2 regions of the Oceanobacter antarcticus genome follow, and region 1 is predicted to be linked to the other one. Evidence: predicted binding sites of a transcription regulator. Region 1 holds the regulator's gene; the other holds the start of a gene.
What was found. The regulator FliA, encoded in region 1, starts transcription of late flagellar genes. The targets are predictions, from matches to a motif close to CTAAAGTTNNNNNNNNNNCNGCCGATA.
Positions count from the first base shown of each region.

Region 2: the regulator FliA is predicted to act here: its motif matches at 3,154-3,180, upstream of fliS (flagellar export chaperone FliS).

Region 1 is NZ_JBBKTX010000021.1:57,619-66,054, reverse strand. Features, by position in the region: gene WG929_RS15965 (chemotaxis protein CheA) at 1-1,576, opposite strand, end outside; gene WG929_RS15960 (protein phosphatase CheZ) at 1,589-2,362, opposite strand; gene cheY (chemotaxis response regulator CheY) at 2,378-2,752, opposite strand; gene WG929_RS15950 (RNA polymerase sigma factor FliA) at 3,019-3,756, opposite strand; gene WG929_RS15945 (MinD/ParA family protein) at 3,760-4,581, opposite strand; gene flhF (flagellar biosynthesis GTPase FlhF) at 4,583-5,947, opposite strand; gene flhA (flagellar biosynthesis protein FlhA) at 6,029-8,242, opposite strand; gene WG929_RS15930 (homoserine dehydrogenase) at 8,417-8,436, opposite strand, start outside.
Region 2 is NZ_JBBKTX010000001.1:301,795-310,230, forward strand. Features, by position in the region: gene WG929_RS01435 (cellulose synthase subunit BcsC-related outer membrane protein) at 1-744, shown strand, start outside; gene WG929_RS01440 (methyltransferase domain-containing protein) at 759-2,861, opposite strand; gene fliS (flagellar export chaperone FliS) at 3,222-3,671, shown strand; gene WG929_RS01450 (sigma-54 dependent transcriptional regulator) at 4,073-5,542, shown strand; gene WG929_RS01455 (sensor histidine kinase) at 5,749-7,035, shown strand; gene WG929_RS01460 (sigma-54-dependent transcriptional regulator) at 7,065-8,436, shown strand, end outside.

The DNA.
Region 1 (8,436 bases):
CTTCGGCGTCCATGCCCTTGCCGTCATCCTGAATCTGCAGCAGGATATGATCACCTTCCTGCTCCGCCGACAGAATCACCAGCCCGACGCGTGGTTTACCTGCCTGTTCCCGTTCTGCGGGTGTCTCGACACCATGGTCGACAGAATTCCGCACCAAGTGAACCAGCGGGTCTGCCAATGCTTCAACCAGGTTTTTATCCAGATCCGTGTCTTCGCCGCGCAATTCCAGATTAATTTCTTTTTTCAGTTGCCGGGCCAAATCACGCACCACACGAGGAAAACGACCAAACACTTTTTTGATCGGCTGCATCCGGGTTTTCATCACCGACGACTGTAAATCGCCCGTTACCACATCCAGATTAGCCACCGCCTTGGCCATGGATTCATCCTGGCTCTTCAGGCCCAGCCGTACCAGACGATTACGCACCAGCACCAGCTCGCCAACCATGTTCATAATATCGTCAAGGCGCTTGGTATCGACCCTGACGGTTGTTTCCGAGGACGAGTCTTTCTCCACTGCCTTGCGTCCGCTGTCGGCGGCTTTTGTCGCCGGTTTGACCGCAGCACTGATCGGCGTTGGCACAACGGCCTTGACCGGCTCAGGCTGGGCGACAGGGACCGCTGTTTCTGCAGCGCCAGACGCAGCCGGCGGTAGAGCAGGTGTTACTGCCGCCTCGCTGTCATCTGCACCAGCAAACGTGTGCTTGCCCTTGCCATGCAGACGATCGAGCAATTCTTCAAATTCAGAATCGGTAATCAGATCCGCAGACCGGGAAATATCCTCTGGCTCACTGCTTTCTGATGTTGTTTCCCGCTCGCAGGATGCGTCATCTGCTGGCGACACCGGAGTGCTGCTGTGCTTGCCCTTGCCATGAATCTGATCCAGCAGGGCTTCAAATTCATCTTCGGTAATTTCATCGCCACTCGTCGCCGAAACCGCCGGCAAGTCAAACAGGTCGTCGTCGTCAGCCGCTGGCTCTGACACAGATGAGGTTGGCGCTGGTGCTACTGGTGCAACGGCGTCACCATCCAGTGCCGTCAACAGCTGTTCAAATTCATCGTCGGTAATATCGTGGTCATCGACCAACCCAGCCGCAGGATTTGCTCCGCTGACAGTCACTGTTTCTGCGGCCTTGGTGTCGTTCACAGGCTCAGTAACACCACCCACAACTTCAGCATCCCCGGACTCGGGCTCCGCCAGCAAATGCAATTGGTGTATCAAGCCAGGATCGGCTGACTGCGGCGGGCGGCTGGCACGAACGTCATCAAACATTTCGTTCACGCAATCCAGCGCCTGCAGTACCACATCCATAAGATCGGCATTGACCCCACGCAGGCCATTACGCAGGGTATCGAACACGTTTTCTGCGGCATGACAGCAATCCACCAGCGGCGACAGCTGTAAAAACCCGGCTCCTCCTTTGACGGTATGAAAACCGCGAAAGATAGCATTGAGCAGATCCTTGTCATCCGGACGCTGCTCGAGATCGACCAACTGTTCGGATAACAGCTCGATAATCTCGCCAGCCTCTACCAGGAAATCCTGGAGGATCTCTTCATCAGCATCGAAGCTCATTCATCTGCCCCTTTAAAAACCCAAACTGGACAACAGGTCATCAACGTCATCCTGACTAGCGACCACACCATCCACCGTTTTATCAATCTGTGGGCCTTCAGCAGTAATTGCAGAGACCTCGTCTTGTTTAACCAATTCCAGATCTGCATGTGTAATACCCGTAATGGAATCGACCGTACCCGCCATCACCACCAGATTGACCAGCCGACTTTCCACATCCCGAACCAGCGTGGCCACTTTCTGAATTACCTGGCCGGTCAGATCCTGGAAATCCTGAGCCAGTAGAATTTCGGAGAGCTGATCTTTCAACTCGCCGGATTGCTGTTGACTGGTGGTCAAAAAAGCGTCGATATCCCGCGACAATACCCGGAATTCATCCGGCTTGAGTTCCTTGTTAAGAAATCGCTGCCATTGTTGCCCTAATGAACCGGCTCGATCCCGAATGGAAAGTGCCAACGGCATACCGGCATCCACCAGATCCATGGTGCGATTAGCCGACTTGTTGGTCATCTCGATCACGTACTCAAGTTTGTCGGTCGCACTTTCGATCTCTGACCCGGCACCCGGCGATTCAATATTGAGGTTTTTGATGGCTTCGTGCAGTGCTCTGGTGAGTCGACCAATTTCTTCATACAGGGTCTTATCCCGTACATCATTCAGCTGATTCACCAGGGACACCGCATGACTGACTTCGCCGCGCTCAATGCTTTCCACCATCGACTGCGCCAGGTTTTTCATTGCCAGGCTGGTCGACTGCGCCAGTGGTTGCGAATTGCTCTCGGACATGGGTAAACCCCGGAGTTAGCTTTCGACACGCTCAAAGATTTTTTCAATCTTTTCCTTGAGCACTGCAGCAGTAAATGGCTTCACGACGTAACCGTTCACACCAGCCTGAGCGGCCGCCACGATCTGCTCGCGCTTGGCTTCTGCGGTCACCATCAATACGGGCAAGCTTCGCAGTCGCTCGTCTGCCCTCACCTTTTTGAGCAGATCAATCCCCGTCATCCCAGGCATATTCCAGTCTGTTACCAGGAAATCGAAGTCACCTTGCTGCAACATCGGCAAGGCGGTTGATCCATCATCTGCTTCAGCAGTATTGGTGAAGCCCAGATCGCGCAGCAGATTTTTAACGATGCGTCTCATCGTGGAAAAATCGTCAACGATGAGGATTTTCATGTTCTTGTCCAAAACGACCTCCAATAGTCGACTTTTCTAACAAGCCGTTTCTGATGCCCATTGATACCCGTAGTACTCAAGGACTCTACTGCAAGTGTAGACCCAGTCTGACGGTTATCCAGCAAGCCTGGAGAGTTTCCTGTTGTCGCCATGGCCAACCACTAACAACCGCAATCCCTGCGGTTTCATGCTGTCGACAAGGGTATCGGCCAGACGGGGAATAACTGAATACAAGTGCTCTGTCGTAGCGCAGAAACAAGGGAAATTCAGCTTGCCCAGCCACCCAGTCGAGCCTTCAATCGATGGGCCGCCTGACTGTGAATCTGGCACACCCGGCTTTCACTCACTCCCAGTACGGCGCCTATTTCCTTGAGGTTGAGTTCTTCATCATAATAGAGCGATAACACCAGTTGCTCCCGCTCTGGCAGGCCACGAATGGCATCCGCCAGCTGCTGCTGAAAAGCCCCCCGTTCGATACTGTGGGATGGATCATCGTTGTTGGACAAGAGAGCATCGACGCCATCACTACCGTCGTTGTTTTCGAGCATTTCTTCATAGCTGAACAGTCGGCATCCAGCGCTGTCGCGCAGGATTGCGTGATAGTCGTCGGCACTCAGTCCCAGACGCTCAGCCACGTCACTGTCTTCCGCATCGCGGCCGGTTTCACCTTCTATTTGCTGGATCGCTTCACTGATCCGGCGGCTGTTGCGATGCACCGAACGTGGTGCCCAATCGCCCCGACGAATTTCATCCAGCATGGCACCCCGAATACGGATGCCTGCATAGGTTTCAAAGCTGGCGCCTTTGTCGCCATCGTATTTACGCGCCGCTTCCAACAAGCCAATCATGCCAGCCTGGATCAGATCGTTGACCTGCACCGAATCCGGTAGCCGTGCCATCATGTGGTGGGCGATACGCTTGACCAGAGTCGCGTGCTCATGCACACGCTCATCCACCTTGTGTTTTTCAACCTCGGTATAGGCGAGGCAACTGCTCCGATTCACAACTCACACTCCAACCTGTTGCTGCACCAGACGATCAACAAAAAACTCCAGATGACCCCGTGGTGTCGTTGGTAGTGGCCAGGCATCCACTTTTTTCGCCAGCGCCCGGAAGGCAATTGCCGCACGGGAACGGGGATAGGTTTCAATCACCGCTTTCTGACGCTGAACCGCACGCTTGACGGCGTCGTCCTGGGGAACCGCGCCGACATACTGCAAAGCCACGTCGAGGAAGCGATCCGTCACCTTGGTGAGTTTGGCAAATAGCGCATGGCCGTCTTGTGGGGTACGCACCATATTGGCGACGATACGAAAGCGGAACATGCCGTAATCCCGACTTAACAACTTGATCTGGGCGTAGGCGTCGGTAATCGAGGTGGGTTCGTCGGTCACTACCAGCAATACTTCCTGAGCCGCACACACAAAACTGAGCACGGTATCGGAGATGCCCGCTGCGGTATCAACGATCAAGACGTCGATATCGTCGCCCAGCTCACTGAAGGCCTGTATCAACCCGGCATGCTCCCTATTGTTCAGCTGCGACAGTTTCTGGGTGCCAGAGGCCGCCGGTACAATGCGAATACCGCCAGGGCCACGAACCATGATGTCACGCAGGTCACACTCCCCTGCCAGTACGTTTTCAATGGTGCGGGCGGAACTGATACCCAGCAGAATATCGATATTGGCCAATCCAAGGTCAGCGTCCAATACCACAACACGACGCCCCAGCTCTGCCAGTCCGATCGCCAGGTTGACGGAGACGTTACTTTTACCCACACCTCCCTTGCCACCGCTGACGGCAATGACTTGAACAGGATGATTTGCCATATTAATGAACTCCTTGTAGGGAACCGGTCTGGCGACGATTGGCCAGACTCATGGCCTCTGCCGCCTGCCAGCGGGTACGCGCCATACGCGCCATTTGCTCCGCCAGTCTGACTAACTTGCCAGCATCCGGATAATGCAGGTCATCGGGAATCTTCGGGCCATCCGCAATCATCACTAATGGCAACCGGGTCAGGGCTGCCACACTCATCGCAGGCCCAAGACTGAAACACTCGTCCAGTTTGGTAAAAATACAGCCCGCCAGTCCGGCCGGTTTAAAGTGTTCATAATTTTCCTGCAAGCAACGTCCCTGACTGGTCAACGGCAAGGTCAGCAAGCAGCGCATACGCGAACCACTGCCTTTACGGGTACAGGCCCGCTTCAACATCGCTAACTGTCCCTGAAACGATGGATCCTGACTCGCCAGACCAGCGGTATCGACCAGCACCAGGCGCTTCTTTTTCTTACCCGTCAGTGTTTCCAACGTCGCCGCCAAGTCTTCGCCTGGGGCCACGGTGTGTAATTCCACGCCTAAAATCCGGGCCACTGAACGCAACTGGTCATGCGCGGCAACGCGATAGCTGTCGATACTCACCAGTGCAACGGCATCAGCACCGTGCTGGATAACAAAGCGGGCGGCCAGTTTGCCAATGGTGGTGGTTTTTCCGGCACCTGTCGGACCCACAAGGGCAAAGACGCCCCCCTTGTCGAGGCTGCCCTGTTTGGCGACCGGCAAATCGACCGCCATCTGCCGCAGCACCTGCTTCCAGGCCCGTCCCATGTCGTTCTGTTCTGTGACCTGCGAGACAATCCGATCCGACCAGGATGGTTCCAGCCCGACATCCTGGCAACGCTGCCACAGCTGGCTTTGCTTCCAAGTGATCGGACGACCAGTATCCCAGGCGCTGCCACCGTGGCTGACCATCCAGTTTTTTAATTCACTCAGTTCACCACTCATGCGTTCCATCATCTGGTGATACTGGCTGTCATTACTACTGGCAGACGGCCGTGACGATTGCTCCTTGCCGTCTTCCAACACCGGTGTTGATGACGGTCGTGTTGACAGCTGTGCTCCTGCTCTGTCCGGCATGCTTACGGGGGTAAATTCAGGTAATGGCTCTCCAGCAGCGCGGGCACGCTGACGTTCACGGCTCATATCCTTGGCGCGCTCCAGTTCCCGCTGCAGTTCGAGCTGACGTTCAACCTCGACCGGATTCTGTTGCTCACTCTGGTAATCCAGCGCGGCGACCACTTCAAACCCCTCGGCGACTTTCTTGCTCGACAGAATGACGGCATCAGCCCCCAGATCCTGGGACACCAGCCGTAACGCCTGCTGCATATTGGTTCCCATGAAGCGTTTTACTTTCATAGCCACATCTCGCTCTGAATCATCAGGGATTTCCCCAATGCGGTTATCCAGTGACCAACCCTTGCCACCCGGTGTTTTTTATCAACGTTGACTGCCGACAGCAGCCGCAATATTGATACTCTTGTTGTCCGGTATTTCCTGGTACGCCAGCACATGAAGCTGCTCCAGGGTGTTACGAACAAACTGCGCCATCGCTGCCCGTATCTGACTGGTCACCAGCAATACCGCCGGGTGGCCCGCCATTTCCTGTGCCTGCACGGCTTCCGCTAACGAGCGTTGCAAGGTGTCGGCCATTGCCGGTTCAAGAATCAAACCGGCTTGCCCACCCGTTTGCTGCGCCTGCTGTAATGACTGTTGATAGGACTTGAGCAATAACTGTTCCAGTCCTGGATCCAGGGTGACAACCGGCAGCTCATCCCCGTGGCCATAGATGTTCTGGACGATCAGGCGCCGCAGACCCATACGGGCCGATGCCACCAGAGCGGCAGGATCTTGACTATTGGCGGGGCTATTCGCCAAAGATTCGGCGATTGAGCGCAGATCCCGAATCGGCACCTGCTCTTTCAACAGACTTTGCAGTACGGTCAGTAACTGGCTGATCGAGACTTTATTCGGTACCAGCTCTTCAGCCAGCTTGGGGGAGGAAGTCGCTAGCATGTCCAGCAGCTTCTGTACGTCTTCGTGTCCCAATAATTCGTGGGCGTGACGATAGAGTTTCTGATTCAGATGGGTCGCGACGACGGTACTGGCATCTACCACGGTGTAACCGAGTGTCTGGGCGCGGTCTTTCTGGCTGGATTCAATCCAGAACGCATCCATCCCGAATGCCGGGTCACGTGCCGAGATGCCGTCAATCTTGCCAAAAACTTCACCGGGATTAATCGCCATTTCCCGTTCCGGGTAAATTTCGGCTTCCGCCAGCGTAACCCCCATCAGGGTGATGCGGTATTGGTTGGGTAACAGATCGAGATTGTCGCGAATATGAACCGAAGGCATCAGGAAACCCAGATCTTGCGATAGCTTGCGCCGTACCCCCTTGATCCGGTTCAACAGCTGGCCACCCTGATGTTTGTCGACCAACGGAATCAAACGATAGCCCACTTCCAGACCGACGCGATCCACCGGTTCCACGTCGTCCCAGCCCAGTTCCTTGACCTCCAGCTGCTTGATCGCTTGTTCGGCTTTTTCTTTCGGTGCTTCCAGCGCCCCACCACTGCCCCGCACCGGCAATTTTTCCTGAGCTTTGGGCTTGCCGCCCAGCCGTTTCACCACCGCATCCCCCAACTGGCCGCCCTCTTTCTTGTAACGAATGGCATAAGCCAGACCGCCCGCTACCAGCGCGGAACTGAGGAAGATGGTATGCGGCATACCGGGCACAACCCCCATCAGGAACATCAATCCAGCAGCAACCCCCAGTGCTTGGGGGGCGGCAAACATCTGGCCAAACACCTGCGCCCCCATGCCTTCATCACCGCCATTACGCGTCACCATAATGGCAGTCGCGGTCGACAGCAGCAGCGACGGAATCTGGGCAACCAGACCGTCACCAATAGCCAGCAAGGTATACACCTCCACAGCATCGGCAAAATTGAGGTTGTGCTGGCCCATGCCGATGGCAAAGCCACCAACAACGTTAATGATCAGAATCAAAATACCGGCGACGGCATCGCCTTTGACAAACTTGCTGGCACCGTCCATCGAGCCATAAAAATCGGCTTCCGCCGCGACCTCGTTACGCCGACTGCGGGCCTGGTCGGCATCAATCAAACCGGCATTAAGATCCGCATCGATGGCCATTTGCTTGCCTGGCATGGCATCCAGAGTGAAGCGGGCACTCACTTCGGACACCCGTCCGGCACCCTTGGTGACCACCACAAAGTTGATGATCATGAGGATCATAAAGACCACCAGACCAACGGCGTAGTTACCGCCAATCAATACCTCGCCGAAGGCTTCGATTACCTTGCCGGCAGAGTCTCCCCCTTCATGGCCATTCATCAACACCACGCGAGTGGAGGCAACGTTTAACGCCAGCCGCAACAAGGTTGCCACCAGCAGGATGGTCGGGAAAATAGTGAAATCGAGTGGCCGCAGGGCATACACACTCACCAGCAACACAACAATCGACAAAGCAATGTTGAAGGTAAAAAACGTATCCAACAGCAAGGGCGGCAGCGGCAGCGTCATCATCCCCAACAGGATCACCACCATTAATGGCACACTGAGGTTACCCTGGGACAGCAGCGACATGCCTTGCTTGACGTGAGAAAACACTTGAGATGTGGCCAATGCCATAACCCTACCTGTCAAAAAACCGTTATCAGACAGAAGGATCGCAATAAATGGGCCAGAAGCAAGAAATCGGAAATCGGAAATCGGAAATCGGAAATCGGAAATCGGAAATCGGAAATCGGAAATCGGAAATCGGAAATCGGAACAAGGCGGCCGATAACGGCCGCCTGACCAGCATCAGTCCAGGTGTTCAACCC
Region 2 (8,436 bases), on a different contig from region 1:
GATTACCAGATGCAGCGCGGCAATATCAATCTTGAGCTGTTTTCCCATCCTATAAAGGAGTCGATTCTGTCGTACGTCGGCTTGTATGACCCTTACGAGGGAGTCTCCTGGGGAGCTGTCGACAGCCAGGGATTTTCAGCGCGGGTTTTCTTGGGTCTGGGTAAGGATTTTGGCGCTTCTGCGGGTTTGAAAAGTGCCTCGTTATCGGGTACGCGAGTGGCGTCCAATGACGAAATGGAATTCAACCTGGCGGCGCAAAAGCAATGGAGCAACGACGATTGGGAACGTATCACGCTCGGGCCAACCTTCAAATTTCAGCGTTTTGACCGTAATCTGAGCAAATTTACGCTGGGGCATGGGGGCTATTTCAGTCCGCAGCAGCTGTTTAAATACGGTGGTGAACTGACAGCACTGACGCGAGAACAGCGCGATTTTGTGGTTCAGGGCAAGGTTAACTTTGGTTACCAGCAGCATCAGGAAGACTGCGCACCTTTATTGCCACTGGAAAGTAACCTGTGTTCGGAGTTTTATACCAACAACAAGGTTGGCGGTATGTATCTCGGCTTAGAATTGCTTGGCATGGTACAAACCGACCCTCATGCCCAGCTGGGCGGGGGAGTCTTCTATGGCTTGTCGCCCGAGTTTAATGAATTCGGATTTATGTTAGCGGTACGTTTGACGCTGGATCCAAGGCGTTCAGTGCTGACGGCTGATTTACCGGACTGGATCAATACCATCCGATGATCTGTCATCGGCCGTCACTGGTCATGGGCAGGTTTGATGGCATAAAACTGGTACCTGCCGATAAACAACGCAGGTGACTGATTTTCCAGAAGCTGCCACTGTTCCGGTGTCAGTTCACCAGCCGGACAGCTGTAAGTCTGTCGGGCCAACTGCTCGGCTTCTGGCTGCGCCTGCATGCCAACCCAGCGCAGTCCGGCGTTGGCCAGCCAGCTGCTGGCATCGCTGATATCAAACAACTGCTCCCGGTTGCGGCACAGCAGCTCGTAGCAACCGCTGAGGCTGTAAAAATCCGGTCGTTGCAGCAACTGCTGACACTGTTGTTCCGAGAGGCCTGCAGTGGTTGCCAGAGCGGTTTCCATCAAGGCGTAGCGTAGCTGCCGCAATCCGGTGGCGGATGTCATGGCTGTTGTGTCCAGTTGCTGGCGCAGGCGAGTGATTTCCTGTCTTGCCACCCTGCTGTGCAAGGTGATTTTGATCACGCCTCCTGGTTTCAGTACTTCGGCCAGTGCCAGCAACCCGCTCAGGGGGTTGGGCAACTGCTGGAGTACACCACCACATTCAATGGCATCGAACTGCTTTCCCAGCCAGCTGATCTGGCGCAAATCACCCTGCATCCAGTCAATCGACACATCTATATCGGTCTGGTGTGCACGGCCATAACTTAATGCCTCACGACTGAGGTCTATGGCGGTGACGTTCAAGGGAGTGAATTTTTGGGCCAGTTTGAAGGCCTCCCGACCGGTTCCGCATCCCGCTACCAAGAGTTCCGCTGTGTGCTCTGTGGGGATCGAGAGAGCAGCCAGAGCCATTGGGAACAGGCACTTTAGGTGACTAAAATAATTCCCTTGCGGATGCTGTTGCAATGGACGCCAGCGAGGATAAAACAGGCAGTTATCAGCCTGCAGGGTCTGGTTCCGAGTGGCGCTTTGGCTGGAGGTCGGCGGGGAAATCAGCGCCTGATCTGGCGTACCAAAGGTCGGAATGACTGGGCGATGCAAACGTTGACGCTGTTCGTTATTGATCTGGGTGATGAGGTAATGCCGTAGTGGCTCGGGCCAGTCATCTGGGATGGCAAACAGTTTGTCGAGCAAGCCGGTTGCTGTCAGCGGTCGGTACATCAGCAGCATGAGCAGCGCTGGCAGTATTGAATCCTGCTGGTCTGCTGCCTGCTCCAACCAATACTCCAATAATCGGGTCAGCTGTTGGAGTTGCCTGGCTTCACCATCAGTTTCGGCCCAACAACCTCCGTTTATCCCGGTTTGGCTAATCAGTGCCAGCACCAGCGGCAGGTATTGAGTGTCCAGCTCCAGAGTATGAATGCAGCCCTGCAGGAGGCTGAATCGCATTTGGGTCAGATGGCGCTCCAACAGTGGATGACTGAGGGCTATGTGGTGCAAGCTGGCGAGCAGCAGCGGTTCTTGTGTCAGTTGGTTAATGCCTAACAGGGCGTGTTGTTGAAGATCCTGAAAGCGGCATTGCAACAGCTGTGTCGCCAGCCTGGCCAGAGAGGAAACATCACCTGGCAATTGCAGATAATCGACCACCTCGGCTGCCAGTTCCGGGCAATAGCCATCAACGCTGGCACCGGCTGCGGCTTCAAGCAAGCGACTCTGCAGCAATACATCATCGCGGTGGATACGCACCAGTTGACGATAATCCTCAAAAGCCGCTGCGTATTTTCCTTGTTGCAGACGCACATGGGCGAGGTAAAAAGGCGCTCGGGTGGCCACTCTGGACAGCTGTGAGGAACGCAAAAAGTAGTCTTCAGCCACGGCTGGTCGTCGGTCTTCCAGTTCGATCAGCCCGGCGCTGTACAGCAGACTCGGGCTGGTGTGTTTGATGGCAAGGCCAACTTCTATCCAATTTCTGGCAGGTATCAACTGGCCCTGACGCATACAAATGCGGCCTAACAGATTAATAACCTGAAGATTTTCCGGCTGCAGCTGATAAGCCTGTTCGGCTTGTATCAAAGCGCGTTGCAGTGTCAAGGTATCCTGATCTTCAACAGCCTGGGCGTAAGCGAAGCTGGCGGCCATATACAACGATCGCGCCCGTATCGAAGCGGAAGCATGGGATGTTGATCCCTGGAAGGTTAATTGTGGCAACAGGTTTGCCATGAAAATGCCCTCGTAAATACCCCGGCGATGTGGATTCCGTGGCTGGTGATTCAGATCTGATGTAACGGCAAGCCGATCATTAGCAGGCTCCCCAGGTTATCAGGCGATTGACAGCAACCATCTGCTGATAGCCTAAGCAGAGCTTGTGCCATCTTTTATCATTATGATTTGTAAAGAGTTTTTTGTTTTTTGGTGGCAGGGAAGGTCACTTTTTACCGGGCTGGCGGAAGTAGTTTGCCGCCAGCGGATGCCCGGCGCATGTGCTTGATCGCTTAATTCGGCAACCTTCTTGTTAAAGAAAACGCCGGTTTGGCCGCTACAGCCAACAGAAGCTGAACAACAATGGAAGGAGCAGACCCTATGTACCCATCGGGCGCCAAGCAATACCAGCGAGTGAACACGACCTCAGAAGTACTGGATGCCGATCCTCATCGCCTGATCCAACTGCTGATGGAAGCCGCATTAACCCGTATGGCCCAAAGCAAAGGGGCCATTAAACGGGGTGATATGGTCACCAAAGCCAATCTGTTAGGGCGTGTCATGGAAATCATCAGCACCTTGCAAAGCAGTCTGGATCACAGCTCCGGCGGAGAGATTTCTGCAAATCTTGAACGGCTGTACGATTACATGAATCGTCGGCTGCTGCAGGCGACCAGAGCCAATGATACGGACATGATTGAAGAAGTCATGAGCTTGATGCTGGAAGTCAAGCGTGGCTGGGATGGTATTCGCGACGATTATTTGACTCATTCGGGGAATCGCGAGCCGCTCTCAGGCTATCAGGGTGCAAATACGCACATCTCGGCCTGACCCGTGCGATCTGACGGGCAATTACGAACGTTTGGGTGATGACGGTGTCATCTTCCAGGCGTCTGTTAGTCATTGATATTACTAATACTTATTTCAGGTATTGTAAGACAATAGGGCGATGGGGTAGTCTGCCGTCGTGCTAATGTTACGTCAGATACGTTTGTGATGAATTGCTGCGTCGATTATTTGACTTCGTCAAAAATACGCACTTAACTGAACGACATGAGTCAATTGGATGACACCAAAAATAAAAAATAACAGTTCGGTGCTCTTGTGAACAGACGGGCAGTATCCCTGGTTATCCAGTTAGCTTCCGGTCAAGCCATCAACAGACAACGAGAATTCGCTGTTTTTTAGTGGAAGTGGAATAAGGCACTGCCTGAAATAAAGGAAGATTGCGTATGTGGAGAGAAATTAAAATCCTGCTGATCGATGACGACCACCAGCGTCGTCACGATATGCAAGTGATTCTTGACTTTCTCGGAGAGGAAGTCATTGTCAGTGACAGTCAGCACTGGCAGGAAGAAGTCACTCGCCGTGCCAATAACAGCCAGGATATTTCTGCTGTGCTGGTCGGTGATGACAGTCGAGGCCTGTTCCATGGTGTTATGACAGCCGTTTACCAGTGGGACAAGTCAGCGCCGATTATCTGTCTTGGCCGAGATCACGGATTGGATCGTCTCCCGGACTCCGTACGTCGCTCGGTGATCGCCACCGTAGAATCTCCTCCCAGTTACAACAAATTGCTAGACAGCCTGCACCGCTGCCAGCTTTATCGCGAACAATATTCCCATAGTGAAGGCCGCAGTGAGCGACGTGACATCCAGCTGTTCCGCAGCCTGGTCGGCACCAGTCGCCATATTCAGCAGGTACGTGAGCTGATCATGCAGGTGGCAGATAAAGACGTCAGTGTATTGATTCTGGGAGAATCAGGCACCGGCAAGGAAGTGGTCGCCCGTAACCTCCATTATCATTCCAGTCGGCGTAACAAACCGTTTGTACCAGTTAATTGTGGTGCCATTCCGGCAGAGTTGCTGGAAAGTGAGTTGTTCGGGCATGAAAAAGGTGCCTTTACCGGTGCGATTGCCAGCCGTCCCGGACGCTTTGAGCTGGCCGAAGGCGGCACCTTGTTCCTGGATGAAATTGGCGATATGCCATTGAGTATGCAGGTCAAGATTTTGCGAGTGTTGCAGGAACATACCTACGAACGGGTTGGCAGTAACAAAACACAGCAAACGAACGTCCGCATTATTGCCGCGACCCACAAAAATCTCGAAAACATGATTGAAGACGGCGGCTTCCGTGAAGATCTTTATTACCGTCTGAATGTCTTCCCTATCGAAATGCCGTCATTACGGGAGCGGGTTGAAGACTTGCCGCTGTTGTTGAATGAACTGATCGCTCGTCTGGAGAACGAAAAACGAGGCTCAATTCGCTTCAACTCCGCTGCGATCATGTCGTTGTGTCGTCACGAATGGCACGGCAACGTTCGTGAGCTGGCTAACCTGGTCGAACGACTGGCGATCCTTTTCCCGTACGGTGTGGTGGGGGTCAACGAATTGCCGAAAAAATTCCGCCACTTTGAAGACGATGAAGAAGAAGCGTTGGCCGCAGCGAGTGAGCCTGGTGATGACCTCGCTCAGGAAATGATGCCGCCAGCCAATCTGGAGAGCGCCGCGTTATTACCCGTGAACGGACTGGATCTGCGTGAATATTTGTCCGACCTGGAATCATCATTGATACAGCAGGCGCTGGATGATGCCAATGGTGTTGTTGCTCGTGCTGCTGAAAAACTCAATATTCGCCGTACTACCCTGGTCGAAAAAATGCGCAAGTACAACTTGCAACGTAAGGAAAAAGACTTTGCCTGACCCTTCGGTGAGTTGGTATTGCAGTGATAGAAAACCGGCGTAGAGCCGGTTTTTTTATGCCTGTATCTTGGCGGATAAAAAATTACCCTGCAAAAAATCAATAAATATCAATGAGTTATATTTATTTTTGAAGTGGGCACAGCCTTTGCTTTATCTGACTGAGCGCTGATTTATTGGCGACAGAAATGCAGAATGGTGAGGTGTTTATGACGATGTCCACAGCCAGTATCGATTCGGTTCAAACCCATGTCGCCCCAACCGTCGAAGACACCGCCGCAGTTATGGCGATGACGGCTGGCGGTCGCAATCAGGAACGCCAAGGGCTGCAGCACACGTTACAAATGTTCAGTCGCATGTCACAGCAGCTGACGGACTCCTGCGAGCAACTTGAAAGCCAGGTTGAACAGCTGAGCGGCGAACTGGCTCAGGTATCTGCCGAGCGAATGCGAGAACTGGCAGAAAAAGAGCGTCTGGCCAATCAACTGGAACAGCTGCTGACCCTGCTACCTGCTGGTGTACTGTTGCTGGATCAGAATGGCTGTGTTGCCAAAGCCAACCCGGTCGCTGAGCAGCTGCTGGCACGGTTGGCCGACGTTGGCAGTCTGGTTGGCCAACGCTGGCGCCGGGTTGTCCAGCGCTGTTTTGCACCGCGTCATGATGATGGCCACGAAGTCTCGCTGGTGAATGGCCGTAGGGTACTGATTCGTACCACCCCCATGACCCAGCAACCCGGTCAGCTGGTGTTGCTTACTGATATGACCGAAACCCGCGCCTTACAAGGCAAGCTGGCCCAGCATCAGCGACTGTCGTCGATGGGACGCATGGTGGCGTCACTGGCGCACCAAGTACGCACTCCGCTGGCCGCAGCGACACTCTATGCCGGACACCTGGCCGATGCCGACCTGAACGATGCTTCCCGTGAGCGTTTTGCTAGCAAGCTGCTGGAACGATTACGCCACCTTGAGCACCAGGTACGCGACATGCTGATTTTTGCCCGTGGAGAATTACCCTTACACGACGAAATATCCATTGCGGAGCTGATTGAGGATCTTCAGGCCGCCATGGAAGTGCCACTGGCGCAACACCAGGGGCATTGTGAAATTCAGAACAACTGCCCAGCCAGCCGTATTCGCTGTAACCGCGATGCGCTGGTCAGCTGCCTGATGAACCTGGTGAACAATGCCCTGGAAGTCGGTCGTGATGGCGGTATACCCAGAGTTCAGCTGATTCTGTCCGCCCGTCAAACCGGCGATCAGCAAGAGCCCGGCATTTCGGTAGTGATTGCCGATAACGGCCCTGGCCTGACCTGCGAGCAAAAGCAACGGGTACTGCAACCCTTTAACAGCACCAAAGCCAACGGTACCGGCTTGGGTCTGGCGGTGGTACAAGCCGTTGCCCGTGCCCACGGGGGCATCCTGACATTGGAAGATTCCGATCTGGGTGGTCTGGCCGCTGCAGTTCGTTTGCCGTCGATAACCACGCTGGCCAGTTAACTGACTCCGATACTCCTTGAGGAAACCTTATGATTATTCTGGTCGTGGAAGATGATCCGCAACTGCGTGAAGCCGTGGTCGACAGTCTCGAACTGAAAGGGCATCAGGTGATTGCCGCTGCCGATGGCAAGCAAGCCATACTGGCACTGCAACAGCAGCAGCCGGATCTGATTCTGTCCGATATCAATATGCCGGAAATGGACGGACTTGCCTTGCTGAGTCATGTACGCGAGGAACACCCCTGGCTACCGATGGTACTGATGACTGCCTATGGCGATGTCAATCAGGCGGTGCTGGCGATGCAACGGGGTGCAAACGACTACTTGATGAAACCCTTTGAGCCAAGTGAACTGGATGCGTTACTGCAGCCCTTTGATGTACGCCCACAGGGAACAACCAAATCCCGGCAAGAAGAGGCACCAGTGTGCGCTGCCACCGCCACCCGGCAACTGTTCCAGATGGCAGAACGTGTTGCACAGACCGACTCAACGGTATTGATCAGTGGTGAAAGCGGTACTGGTAAAGAAGTCCTGGCGCGCTATGTCCATCAGCATTCCCTGCGCCATAAGCAGCCGTTTGTCGCCATTAACTGTGCAGCGATACCGGAAAATATGCTGGAAGCCATCCTGTTTGGTTACGAAAAAGGTGCCTATACCGGCGCTTATCAATCCTCGGCCGGTAAATTTGAACAGGCCCAGGGTGGCACGCTGTTACTGGACGAAGTTTCTGAAATGGACGCTGGACTGCAAGCCAAGTTACTGCGAGTTTTGCAAGAGCGGCAGGTTGAGCGTTTGGGTGGCAAAAAAGTCATTAACCTGGATGTACGGATGATCGCCACCACCAACCGCGACCTGGCCGATCATGTGGCTGAAGGCAAATTCCGCGAAGACCTGTATTACCGGCTCAGTGTATTCCCGTTGCAGTGGTTGCCATTACGCCAACGGGTTGACGACATCTTGCCGCTGGCTCAACGCTTGCTGGCGCACCACGCCCAGAAAATGAAACGCCGGGTACCACAGTTGATGAAAGAAGCCGAGCACAAACTGCTGCAGCATAGCTGGCCAGGCAACGTCCGCGAGCTGGACAACACCATGCAACGGGCACTGATTTTACAGACCGGCCCGCAACTGTTTGTCAACGACCTGCTGTTAACGCCAGTGCCCGGCAATAAACACCCCCAGCTAGAGCAACCGCTGGAAGCGGTGCAAGTCGATATCGTTCAGGATGAGGGTCGTCTGGGTCAGGATCTCAAACATCGTGAGGTTGAGCTGATCTTGCAGGCCATCAAGGAAGAACCAAGCCGCAAGGACGCCGCCGAACGACTGGGCATCAGCCCGCGTACGCTGCGTTACAAAATGGCCCGGCTACGGGAAGAGGGCTTCGACGTCGAAGCCATGATTT